DNA from 3 places in the Solibacillus daqui genome. Region 3 is predicted to be linked to each of the others. Evidence: riboswitches for the same ligand, from Rfam matches in the RefSeq annotation. Region 3 holds a riboswitch; each other region holds the start of a gene.
The links. A riboswitch is a leader RNA that binds a small molecule or an ion and turns the genes downstream of it on or off. The one in region 3 is predicted to bind S-adenosylmethionine.
Positions count from the first base shown of each region.

Region 1 (4,453 bases), 1.8 Mb from region 3:
CGGAACATATTTAGATATGTTTTTAGCAGGGATTTTTGTCGATATCTTTTTATACACACTACCCGATCTACATAATCTATTTGAACAAACATTAGCATTTGTCATTGGCATTGTTCTTTTAGGCTTTGGTTGTGGGATGTATATGGTTGCAAATTTAGGGATTGGCCCACGTGACACATTGATGTTATTGCTTGTCCGTCGCTTCGGTTGGACTGTTAACCGTGCGCGAACAACGATGGAAGTTACAGTTGCAGTTATTGGTTTTTTATTAGGTGGTCCTGTTGGTGTAGGTACCGTCTTTATGGCATTTGGTTTAGGGCCAGTTGTTCAATGGGCATTACGATTAAATGAAAAACTATTTTTCCGTGCTTCTGGTATGGAAAGTGCTGTTTTATAATGAGTTAAGGGATTGATTATAGTTAACTTGATGTGTAAATGATTCCTTAAAATTAGCGCTAATATATATTTAATTGGCTAGCTTGAATGCGGTGTATCACTAAATTCATGCTAGCCTTTTTCTTTTTCCTTAATGATTACCATCATCTCCATAATTAACTAGAAAATTCAAAAAATACTTTTCGTTTCAATCAAAAAGGTGCATAGTTAAATTGGAGGTGTATTCATATGATACATATCGAAAACATAGAACTTTACCGTAATGAAAAGCGTATTTTACATCAATTGAATTGGCATGTCGAAAAAAATCAGCATTGGGCAATTTTAGGCTTAAATGGCTCTGGCAAAACGACTTTATTAAAGGTCATTAATGGCTACATATGGCCAAACGAAGGAAAAGTTCAAGTGTTAGGCGAAACCTACGGGGAGACATATATCCCAAAGCTACGTCGTCGAATTGGTTGGGTCAGCAATGCAATGATTGATAATTTAAACTGGCAGGATAATGCCATTGAAATTGTTTTAAGCGGCAAATTTGGTGCATTACGCTTATTTGAGGAAGTTAGTGAAGCGGAAATTGAAGAAGCAGTGCGGATTATGAAGCATTTTAACTGTGATCACTTGGCGAATAAAACATTCGAATATTTATCACAAGGCGAACGTCAACGGGTTCAGATTTCACGCGCAATTATTTCCGATCCTGAAATCCTAATTTTAGATGAACCTTGTGGTGGCTTAGATATCATTGAACGAGAAAATCTACTACAAACTATCGAACAAATCGCACGTCGTGACAACTGCCCAACACTCATCTATGTAACACATCATGTAGAAGAAATATTGCCATGCTTTAATCATGTTTTATTGATGAAAGATGGAAAAGACGTCGCTGCTGGTATGCGTGAGCAAATTTTAATCGAACCAGTTTTAAGCGAGTTTTTCGGTCGTGAAATAAGCTTACAAATCGAACGAGACCGCGCTTGGGTTGCGGTAAAATAAGCGAATAATTAAAATCGCACTCAAACGAATTGAATGAGTATGTACCCATCTTGCGTACATTTCAATTCGTCTGAGCTGCGAATTAGATATATCACTTACGCCTCGGTGTAAGTGCGTCCAGATTTTTTTGAGCTTGCTCGAAAAATCCCTCAAAAAATCAGTGACATCTGCCAGAGGCTTTGGGCCAACACGATGTTGGCCACTTAGGCTTTGCCGCACGATGCGGCGCACTTAGCATAAGTTCATCTATTCAGCCAAAGTTTGAACCCGCTTAATAAAGGATGAATGCTGAAGCAAGTTAAATGTGAAACTCAATTTGCTCATCTACAAAATGCCAATCATACGGTGTTTCTTGGTAAACGTAGTAATTTAACCAATTGTAAAATAATAAATGCGAGTGTGCACGCCAAACATTTTTAGGTGCTTGTTGTGGGTCATTATTTGGGAAGTAATTAACCGGAACTTCCGTATTTTCTGGATCCTTTGCAATATCGCGGAAAAATTCGTCAGATAGCGTCGTTGCATCATATTCAAGATGCCCTGTAATCATAATATGTTTATTATTTTTCGATTGCGCAATAAATACCCCAGCATCATCTGAATAGCTAAGTAAGCGTAAATCAGGATGCGCTCTTACTTCATCAATAGACACAGTCGTATGTCGTGAATGCGGTGCTACATATTCATCACTAAAACCTCGCACTAAATCAACTGTTAAATCGGTTATAACATGCGAATAAACGCCCGAACATTTTTTCGGAAGTTCAAACTTACCAATGCCAAAGTGATGGTATAACGCTGCTTGTGCGCCCCAACAGATGTACATAATCGATGTTGCATTTTTCTCTGCCCAATCCATTACCTTCGTAATCTCTTGCCAATAGCCAACTTCTTCAAATTCCATCTTTTCAACCGGCGCACCTGTGATGATTAAACCATCATAGCGACGGTGCTTAATTTCATCAAATGTTTGATAAAATGTATCCAAATGCGATTTTGACACATTTTTCGATTCATAGGTAGCCGTATTTAAAAATGTAACATCCACTTGAAGTGGCGTATTCCCTAGTAAACGTAATAACTGTAGCTCCGTTTTCTCTTTTTCAGGCATTAAGTTAAACACCAAAATATTTAATGGTCGGATTTGTTGTGTTTTCGCACGGTCCTCTTCCATCACGAAAATTTTCTCTTGTCTTAAAAGCTCGCCAGCAGGCAAACTTTTCGGAATATTAATTGGCATCTCTTGTTCCCCCTAATTTTCTTCATTTTATATAAATCAAAAAGCCCCTCATTTCCAGCGTAAACAGAAATGAGAGGCTATTAAACCGAACTTATCTGCCAAGGGAAGTCCCTTGCTGGAATTAGCACCTTTCTAACGCCATGTTAGAGGTTGCTGAAGCGTCAACGGGCCAAATCCCTCAACTTCTCTTGATAAGACTATGAAATTGACATAAGTGTACCATGTTAAGATAAATTATGCAATAATTCTAATAATATTTATATTGCCTCGCTAAACATACACATTTACGAACATTTCATTAATATTTGATTGGGAGTAAATACAATTTATTAATTATTCCACTTCTTATTAAATCTATGTAAATTTCATTATAACTCATACTTCAGAAAAAAAGAAGCGCAGTGTACTCACTAATAAAATCGCTACAAAATTTCTCTCACATAGCCTTAATCTTGAATATCTTCAATGCAGTTCTTATCAATTTATCTATGCTAACTTCGTGCTTCTTTCGCCTGCCATCGGTCAATGTACCAACAAAGATCGTTTCTATATTAATCACACTAAAAACGTCCGCCAAAACGTTCAGTATTTATCTTCTTCCGATCATCCGTCTCCAACTGTAACAATGCAGTATAATCTCGAATGTTTGTAAACGCGTCAGGGGTACTAAAAAGGAACGACAAGAACTGAATAGATTGCTTGATGGTGATACTGTTATCAATACTGATTTATCACGACTATCAAGAAGTACGTGAAAGGTAACAAAATCAAATGAAACCTAATATTAACAATAAAGTTATTTAAACAAACACAGATTAATTGTATAATAATTCCATACTTTGAAAACAGGAGGTTATTATGAAGAAATTAGTTTTAATTATTACAATGTTATCTTTATTTATGGTGTCATCATTAAGTGTTGATGCACACTCAGGTCGTACCGATAGTAATGGAGGTCATAACTGCTCTGCAAAGTCACAGGCAAAAGGCCTTTGCTCAGGTTATCATTATCATAATGGAGGTAGTGAGGCATCAACTTCTACCAATACAAATTACAAAAAACCAACATATAAAAGTACACCAAAACAAGTGCTTACAACTGTAGATGTATATATCAATAATACAAAGCAATATTACAATCCAAGTGCTTATTTGAAGAACGGAACAACTTTAGTTCCTATGAAACCTATTTTTGAATCACTAGGTGCAACTCTTAATTACGACAATGTAACAAAAACTGTGACTGCACACAAAGACGGTAAAAAAATTGTCATCGGAATTGGGAATAAAAAAGCTTATGTTGAATCGAACGGCGTTACAACTACAATTAATTTAAATCAAGCAGCTGAAATTTATAAAGGGACAACTATGGTGCCTTTACGTTTTGTAAGTGAAGTACTAGGTGCAAATATTACTTTTGATGATGGTGTATATATTTCAACAAAATAATTAAGATGATTTACACGTGGCAGCATTCTTTTTTTGATGCTGCTTTTGTAATTTAATTTATTTTATTAAAGCATATCTATAACAGCCATTATGCTGTTATGTTGATGTACCTCATCTCACTTTCTTCCTAAACCACGTTCTCTTAAAACGCCCGCTAGCTACGCTATCCCTTTCTCTTACTGTAATTGTTTTACATCGTCAACTTTATTAACGCTCCTGGATCGACTTTAATCTAGTCATAACAAAAGGACATGCATATATGGAAATTTATCATAAACACAAGTCCTATTCTTATTAAACTAAAGCACCCCGTTAGTTGAAGATCATTAAGAACATAATGAAGATTAATAATCAAATCAATAAGAGAAG
Region 1 covers NZ_CP114887.1:2,145,504-2,149,956, forward strand. The annotation lists gene O7776_RS10350 (YczE/YyaS/YitT family protein) at 1-397, shown strand, start outside; gene O7776_RS10355 (ABC transporter ATP-binding protein) at 625-1,395, shown strand; gene metA (homoserine O-acetyltransferase MetA) at 1,694-2,635, opposite strand; SAM riboswitch class I at 2,724-2,833, opposite strand; partial or broken gene O7776_RS20350 (recombinase family protein) at 3,286-3,387, shown strand; gene O7776_RS10365 (copper amine oxidase N-terminal domain-containing protein) at 3,494-4,084, shown strand.
Region 1: another riboswitch for S-adenosylmethionine. It lies ahead of metA (homoserine O-acetyltransferase MetA); the one in region 3 lies ahead of O7776_RS01500 (O-acetylhomoserine aminocarboxypropyltransferase/cysteine synthase family protein).

Region 2 (4,453 bases), 560 kb from region 3:
GTTAATGTCTGTAATTTTTTCAGAATATAAACCAAGCGGCGCAAATACTGTAGAGCCAAGCGGAATTAATTCATTGCCACTTTCGTTAACATAGCTTGCAAGGAATGAAATATGTTGGAATGCATTTAAATCAACTTCACCTTGTGCTAATGCGTTGTTTGGTAATGTGTAATCAGCGAACTCTACAAGCTCGATTTCGATACCTTCTTTTTCTAATTTCTCTTCTAAAATGGGCCATTGTGCACCATCCGCACCGTTTACCCCGATTTTTACTACCTCGTTGTCGTCACCACAAGCTGCTAATGCAAAGGCTGATAAAGCTGTAACAGCTGTTAATAAGATTTTTTTCATAAGTTTTGAACTCCTATCGTCTTAAGATTTTTTTTGCTAAAGTATTGCCAAGCCATTGAGCGAGTTGAACTAAAATAATTAATATGACAACTGTGACGATCATGACGCTACCATCAAATCGTTGATAGCCATAAGTTATGGCGATATGACCTAAACCACCGCCGCCAACTGTACCTGCAATAGCTGAGAAATCGATTAAACTAATTGTGACAAATGTTAACCCTAAAATTAGAGGTCCTAAAGCTTCTGGTATTAATACCGTAAAGATAATTTGCAGCGGGCTAGCACCCATTGCTTTAGCAGCTTCAATTACGCCTGGATCAATGCTAATTAAATTTGTTTCTACAATACGGGCAATTCCAAATGCTGCTGCAATGGTCATTGGGAAAACCGCTGCGCTTGTACCAATTGTTGTGCCCATAACAATACGTGTAAGTGGGGAAATGGCTACTAAGAAAATTAAAAATGGAATTGGTCGCACAATATTAATTAATAGGTTGAGTAAGTTAAACGTTAGCTTACTTTCTAAAATATTGTTTTCTCGTGTTACGAATAGAAGTATTCCTATAGATATACCAAGAATTGAGCCGAAACCAAGCGTCAAAATTACCATATAAAGCGTTTCACCTGTTGCCTCAATAATTCTCGGCCAAAATGTACTCCAATCAACTTTCATGTAACTGTACCTCCTCTATTTCAACTTGCTGTGAAAGTTCGTCGATTACTTTCTTTACTTGAACATCATTTCCTTGGAACGAAATGAGTAGGTTACCGAATAATTTATTTTGTAACTCGCGTACCGAACCATAAATAATGTTGAATGGTACTTGATGTTTTTGCGTAATTTCGGATAGTAGAGGATTATGCGTGAGCGATCCTTTAAACAATACTCGGTATAAATGCTGTCCTCCTGATTTTTGCCACTCTTTTAAAATTTGCTCAGAAGGAATGTCCTGATGCACCGACTGAATAAAGCGCTGCGTTGTTGGATGTTGCGGTTGCGTAAAGACATCGTAAACATCGCCTTGCTCAATAACTCGTCCTTGCTCCATTACGGCTACTCGATTACAAATGGATTGAATGACATTCATTTCATGCGTAATTAATAAAACCGTAATGCCGAATTCTTCATTTACTCTTTTTAATAGCTTTAAAATATCAGCAGTTGTCTCTGGGTCAAGTGCTGAGGTTGCTTCATCACAGATTAGAATATCTGGATTTGTTGCAAGCGCACGAGCAATGCCAACACGCTGCTTTTGCCCACCGGATAGTTGTTCAGGATAGTCACGTGCTTTTTCAGATAAGCCAACAAACTTTAAAAGCTCTGCTGTGCGACGGTCGATTTCTGCTTTTTGTGTGCCCGCTAATTTCAGCGGATAGCCGATATTACCGGCAACCGTTCTTGACGTCATTAAGTTGAAATTTTGAAAGATCATCCCAATGCGACGACGTAATTGGCGTAAGTCTTTTTGAGATAGTGTTGCTAAATCGGTTCCTTGAATTTTTACGGAGCCAGTTGAAGGCGCTTCAAGTAAATTCACCAGGCGTAACAATGTACTTTTACCAGCTCCACTAAAACCGATAATCCCAAAAATATCACCTTGGTCAATGGTTAAATTGACATCGCGTACAGCATGAACTTCTCGATCTTTCGTTTTAAATACTTTTGATATATTTGAAAATTCAATCATTTCAAAACCCACCTTTACTATAAAATGCTCGATACGAAACCTTCTTGAGACAATAAAAAAACTTTCGCATCTAGAAAATAAGATACGAAAGTTGAATAGTTACCATTACTTTTGCTCTTATCTTCCAAGTGTATACTTGCAGGATTTGGCACAACGCTATGTATAGCTGCTGCCGAGACTTCAAAGGGCCTGTCCCTCCATCTCTCTTGATAAGAAAATATGTAGTTGTCATTTGCTATGAATCTTATAATAAATCCAAGTAAAACACTTGTCAATATATAAAATAAAAATTTCCGTTTTTCTGAAAAATACTAATAGCATACAACTCATGAATATGGTTAAAAATTTACTTATCGCTAGTGGGAAACTGGGTATATATAATAAAATAAATTAAAATAAAGAAAATGAGTAGGAGGCGTTAAGGTGAATAGTTGGCTATTAGCATCGGTAATCCTATTAATACTAGCTGTTGTTATTCTAATCGTGTGCATTATTGCAGTCATAATGCCAATAAAAAAAACAATGACGATTTTGCATGCACATTCGGAAGGTATTCAAAAGCAAATGAACGGCATTCAAACGCAAACAACGCTTTTGGCGACAACTGCGGAAAAAATGAAATATGATATTGAATACAAAATAGAGACTGTGCAAGGAGTTATACAATCCTTGAAAAATACAGGCGATGTGTTAAATGAAATTAGTGATTCATCACAGGCGTTAACTTCTAAAGTGATGCAAAAAGCGGCGGATGATCCAGTACGTCAAGCACAAGTTGAACAGTGGACAAATACTGCAATGGGTTATTTAAAACGTAATGGATAGGAAAAGCATACAGGATGAAGCGGTTAGTACCGAACATCCTGTATGCTGTTGTTGTTTATATGAGGCTTTCAATTGCATTTTCGATGTCTAACATGGAAGTATCCGGTTCAAAGCGATGAAAAGCCCGATGCTTAGAGTTTAGAATTCTTTCATCGGGCTTTAAATATATTATTTTAATACATCTCGATATTCTGGATTTTTATCGAATTGAGCCTTGGCAAATGGGCAGAGCGGCACAATCTTTTGATTATTGGCACGGACATGCTCGACAAAGGTTTTTACCATCTCTTGTCCAACACCGCGACCACGTGCTGCATCAGCTACAGCGGTGTGATCAATAATATAAAATTCATTATTGGATTTGACGAATGTCATTTCACCAAGCTCTTGACCATCTTCTGTTGTAACAACGCGTGCTTCTTCAATTAATGTTTGCAAAATTATTCCCCTTTTCGAATGTATTGTAAGGCACCAGATGGGCACCGGTCAATTAGAGCTGCGACTACATCTGTTGAAGCGGCATCAGCAATAATCCATGGCTTCCGTTTTGTGTCAAAAACATCATGATTGCCTTTTACGCAAATTCCTGAATGCTCACAGATGCCTGTTGAGAAAAATACGTCAATCTTTTCACCTGTGTATTTCCGATAGCCGTCATTTAGTAGTTGTTGTTCGTTCATGTTTATCATCCCCCCTATCTTTTTAGTATACACATTTTAACTTCATTAAGGGACAGTAAGACGTCCACTTCAACTGACAAGTGTCAGGATTAAGCTAAGTGTGCAATGAGAACTCCCCACCGAGCAAAGTTTCATTTTATACATACACCTAAAATATGAAGCTTTAAAAATCGTTTTGAACCGCTTTTCTTCTGTACTACAACAGTAGTTGCTCGCTTGTGGAATTTTTCTCTAATTTGCGTTTTATTCGTTGAAAATTCATGTGTCACAAAGTGTTCAAAGAAAGCGGTTTATTTTTGAACACATTGTGAAAAGCTAAATATATTACTTTCTTTTTCTAAAAATCGGAGTAGAATGAGAGTCAAGTAAGGTGTTATACAACAAGTTGCAAATGTCATTAGAGAATGAACAATTTTATTATATAGCTTTATAAAAAAGGAGAAATGAAACATGTGGGTAGTAACAGTATTTAACAATCAAAATGATATTCGTATGTTCGAATACACAACAAAAAATGAAGCAGCTTTACAATTAGCAAAATATACAAACGCCGTTTTATCATACACAAACTAATTTTTACTTGCTTTTGCGTGGGGTCAATCCCCCGGCGGCTGTCATAGGTTTTAAGCGACATTTTTTTGTAGGCTTGAAAAAAATCTCGACGTTATTACGTAAAGACGTAATTGATAAAAAGGAGCGAAAAAACATGTGGGTAGTAACAATTTTCAATAATCCAAACGATATTCGTATGTTCGAGTACACAACAAAAAATGAGGCTGCTAAAATGTTATCGAAGTACTCAAATGCTGTTTTATCATTTACAAACTAATCGGTATAAAAAAAAGCCAAAGTCGGGGAAATCGACTTTGGCTTTTTTAGGTTAGCTAGAGAAGGATAACTTTTCCG
Region 2 covers NZ_CP114887.1:3,852,286-3,856,738, reverse strand. The annotation lists gene O7776_RS18875 (MetQ/NlpA family ABC transporter substrate-binding protein) at 1-351, opposite strand, end outside; gene O7776_RS18870 (methionine ABC transporter permease) at 365-1,027, opposite strand; gene O7776_RS18865 (methionine ABC transporter ATP-binding protein) at 1,017-2,042, opposite strand; SAM riboswitch class I at 2,157-2,258, opposite strand; gene O7776_RS18860 (DUF948 domain-containing protein) at 2,466-2,867, shown strand; gene O7776_RS18855 (GNAT family N-acetyltransferase) at 3,036-3,305, opposite strand; gene O7776_RS18850 ((4Fe-4S)-binding protein) at 3,308-3,547, opposite strand; gene O7776_RS18845 (hypothetical protein) at 3,998-4,120, shown strand; gene O7776_RS18840 (hypothetical protein) at 4,254-4,376, shown strand.
Region 2: another riboswitch for S-adenosylmethionine. It lies ahead of O7776_RS18865 (methionine ABC transporter ATP-binding protein); the one in region 3 lies ahead of O7776_RS01500 (O-acetylhomoserine aminocarboxypropyltransferase/cysteine synthase family protein).

Region 3 (4,453 bases):
GATGTTGGTCACTTAGGCATTGCCGCACGACGCGGCGTTCTTAGCCTGAGTTCCCCTATTCAGTCGGGGTTTGAACCCCACTGTATCAAGTTAAACTGCAACGTTTACGAAATTGTAAGTACGTAAACGATAAGCAGATAAAATTTTACGCATAACGATCTCCTCTTTAATCGAAAAATTAGGCATTGCATATGGGCGTTGCACTAATTGGAACTCGCCATATTTTAAAAACCATTCTTTCGCTGGCGCTAAAATATGTGCTTTACCATGTTCTATATATTCATCTGCTACTTCTTTTACAGTATAGCCGGATTTTTGAAAATCGTGAGTTGTTTCTGAAAAAGCATGATGCCCAAAAACGCTTTGCCACATCGAATCTACATCCGCCAAAATTTGTTGGATTGAACAAGCGTTCACGAATTCCTTTACTTCATTTAATTCATAGATTATGTAAGCAGCAACGTTTTGTGCACTAAATACTTTTCCCATATTAAACAACTCCTTTTCTTTTAATTTCCAAATTAACAATTATATTTATTCCTATTGTATTACTTGGTTTTAGAGTTGTCAATAAAACTTATTAAGTTAGTAGGGATTGATTTTTTTGAAAATTCGCTTGTTTTTCGAATGGGAAATAACAAGCGAGTTTCTACTATTAATATGGCGAAGTAAATGGGCTATCGATTATTAAGCGTTTACAGCTACTGCTACCTTTGCTAACGCTTGCTCTAAATCTGCGATAATATCTTCTGCTGCTTCTAGACCGATTGATAAGCGAATGAGCTCCTCTGATACGCCAGCGATTTTTAATTCTTCAGCAGATAGCTGCTGATGTGTTGTACTTGCTGGGTGAATAATTAATGAACGTGCATCCCCTACGTTTGCTACGTGTGAGAATAATTCTACGTTATCAATCACTTGGCGCCCTGCTTCACGTCCACCTTTAATGCCGAATGTAATGATTGAGCCGAAGCCATTTTTTAAATATTTCTTCGCTAAATCATGCGTAGCAAAATCTTCGAAGCCATTGTAATTTACATATTCCACAAATGGGTGGTTTTTTAAGTACTCGGCTACTTTTTGCGTGTTTTCGTTATGACGGACAATACGCAAATGAAGCGTTTCTAGTCCTTGTAAGAAGTTGAATGCCGCGTCTGCTGATAAGGTTGGACCAAAATCGCGCAGTAATTGTACACGAAGCTTTGTCGCAAATGCAGCCGCTGCTGTGTCAATTCCATAACGAATTCCGTGATAAGATGTATCAGGCTCTGTATAACCTGGGTGTTTCCCTTGCGTCCAGTCAAATTTACCCGCATCAACAACAATTCCACCAATTGTTGTACCGTGACCACCAATCCATTTTGTTGCCGAATGAATGACAACATCCGCGCCAAACTCAATTGGATTACTACCATATGGCGAAGCAAATGTGCTATCGATTAATAATGGTAGACCGTTTTCGTGTGCAATATTTGCTACTGCTTCAATATCTAATACTTTTAAACTTGGATTACCGATAATTTCTGCGTATACCGCTTTTGTTTTTTCTGTAATAGCTGCACGGAAGTTTTCTGGGTCTGATTCATCGACAAACTTCACTGTAATCCCGTAGCGAGGTAATGTTGTTGCAAATAAATTATACGTACCTCCGTAAAGTGAGCCCGCTGCAACGATTTCATCACCCGCACCAGCTAAATTTAAAATGGAAAACGCTACTGCTGCTGCACCAGATGAAAGTGCTACTGCCGCTGCTCCGCCTTCTAATAACGCTACACGCTCTTCAAACGCACCTACTGTTGGGTTCATAATACGAGAGTAAATGTTACCTGGCTCTTCTAATGCAAAAAGACGTTGCGCATGAGCTGTGTCTTTGAATGCATAAGCCGTTGTACGATAAACCGGTACAGCAATTGCACCTGTTACAGGATCTGGCTTTTGGCCTCCGTGTAATAATAATGTTTCTGGTCGTAAGCTTGTCATTACAATACCTCCTAAAATAATTTCGATGGTGAAATCGGTGTATTTTGAGGAGGGGTTTAAAAGTAAAAAACCCCTCTTCAGTTAAGAAGAGGGGTTGCAAATGAGCAAATTAACCTCCTCTTATCTGTCAAAATGATTGTTCATTTTGTAGGACGTAGCACCTTAGTCAGTTCATCACTCACTGGTTGCTGGGCTTTCATAGGGCCTATTCCCTCAGCCGCTCTTGATAAGAGTTATGTGATTTATGTTCCATCGTTGTTTCACAGTATAAGACAGAGTAATTCCATTCGTCAACACAAAATTTATAAATTTTCTGATTTTTATATTTTGTTCATTTCATAACGCTTCACTCTCTCGCTATTAATTTCAAATATTTTCTAATTAACACACCTAATTTGCTATTCAGAATTGTTAATTAGGAGAATATATACTTATTTTAAAATAATTAAATTCACCAAATATTAACAATACCAACTGTAAAATATCGCTATAATTAAAGATGACAAACACTTTTGTTTACAGCATTCTTATTAATCTAACACTAATATGTTTATAAAAGTTGCATTGTCATGTCTTTATGCCAAGAAATTTTCTTGGTCGAAAAATTATTATTTTATGGAAAATAAATATAATAAAAGGAGGCAATTTATATGGCAACAGTAACAGAAAAAGGGGCAAACAACACTGAGCAAAAACGTAATTTAAAACCATTTTGGATTGCATTAGCATTTGCTGCGCTCATCATCATTGTGCTAATTCCAAACGGGGGGGACTTACCAGTTGTAGGTCAACGTGCTTTAGCTATTTTAGCATTTGCCGTTATTTTATGGGTAACCGAGGCGGTGTCATACCCAGTAAGTTCCGCGATGATTTTAGCACTAATCGCTGTATTACTAGGCTTAGCGCCAAGTATGGAAGATCCATCTGTTCAAATGGGGACAAGTAATGCACTTAAACTGGCTTTAGGTGGATTTAGTAACTCTGCTGTAGCATTAGTAGGGGTTGCGCTATTCTTAGCAGCCGCTATGCAAATTACAAACTTACATAAACGTATCGCGCTGTGGATTTTATCAATGGTTGGCACGAAAACAAATGCGTTAGTATTTGGTGCAATTTTAGTAGCGATTGCATTAGCATTCGTAGTACCGAGTGCTACAGCTCGTGCTGGTGCAGTTGTTCCAATTTTATTAGGAATTGTAGCAGCATTCGGCTTAACAAAGGAAAGTAAGCTTGCTGCACTATTAGTTATCACAGCAACACAAGCCGTTTCAATTTGGAACATTGGGATTAAAACGGCAGCTGCGCAAAACTTAGTTGCACTGGGCTTCATTAAATCTGAATTCGGTGTCGATATTACATGGAGCGAATGGTTCATGTATGCCGCGCCATTCTCCGCTATCATGTCGGTTGTGTTATTCTTCGTTATGATTAAACTAATCAAACCTGAAACAGACAATATCGCAAGTGGGAAAGACGTTATCCGCCAACAGTTAGTGGAACTTGGACCACTAAAACGTAAAGAAATCACATTAATTATTACAACTTTAGTTTTACTATTCTTCTGGTCTACTGAAGGAAAGCTACACCCATTCGATACAACAACAATTACGATTGTCGCGATTGCCTTTTTATTAACTCCTAAAGTAGGTGTATTCAACTGGCAGGAAGCCTCTAGCCGCATTGACTGGGGTACATTAATCGTATTCGCAGTAGGTATTTCTTTAGGCTCTACGTTATTAAATACAAAAGGTGCTGCTTGGCTGTCAGATACAATTTTCGGTTCACTAGGCTTAGATACAATGCCAATTTTAGCAACGATCGCATTAGTTACAGTGTTTAACATTATTATTCACTTAGGTTTCGCCTCAGCAACCAGTTTAGCTTCTGCGTTAATTCCGGTATTTATCGCATTAGCATTGAGTTTACCAATGCCTGTTGAAAACCAAATTGGCTTCGTTATTATTCAACAATTCGTTATTTGCTTCGGTTTCTTATTACCAGTAAGTGCGCCGCAAAACATGCTGGCTTACGGTACAGGGACGTTTACAACGAAGGATTTCTTAAAATCAGGGCTTCCGTTAACAATTTTCGGCTTCATCTTAATTTTAATTTTCAGTGCGACTTACTGGAAATGGATCGGGTTGTTGTAATCGACTTCAACCTTAAAATTGACTAAAATAGGCTTAAAGGAAAATTCCTTTAAGCTTTTTGTCGTATTAGCGACATACGAAAGAACAACATTCATGCGCCAATATCATGCATAATGTATCTTTCTAATATTACATACAAGGGAGATGTTCACGTGGAAACTAGAGAATTATTACGCAGTCACTCATCTGTTCGTAAATATACAGGCGAGCAAATTTCAAAGGAAACCGTTATCGATTTAATCGAAACAGCTCAAATGGCAGCAAGCTCACACTTTGTTCAAGCATATAGCGTCATTTGGGTAACAGACGAAGACAAAAAGAAA
Region 3 covers NZ_CP114887.1:304,552-309,004, reverse strand. The annotation lists gene O7776_RS01505 (hypothetical protein) at 91-489, opposite strand; gene O7776_RS01500 (O-acetylhomoserine aminocarboxypropyltransferase/cysteine synthase family protein) at 688-1,980, opposite strand; SAM riboswitch class I at 2,098-2,213, opposite strand; gene O7776_RS01495 (DASS family sodium-coupled anion symporter) at 2,631-4,130, shown strand; gene nfsA (oxygen-insensitive NADPH nitroreductase) at 4,283-4,453, shown strand, end outside.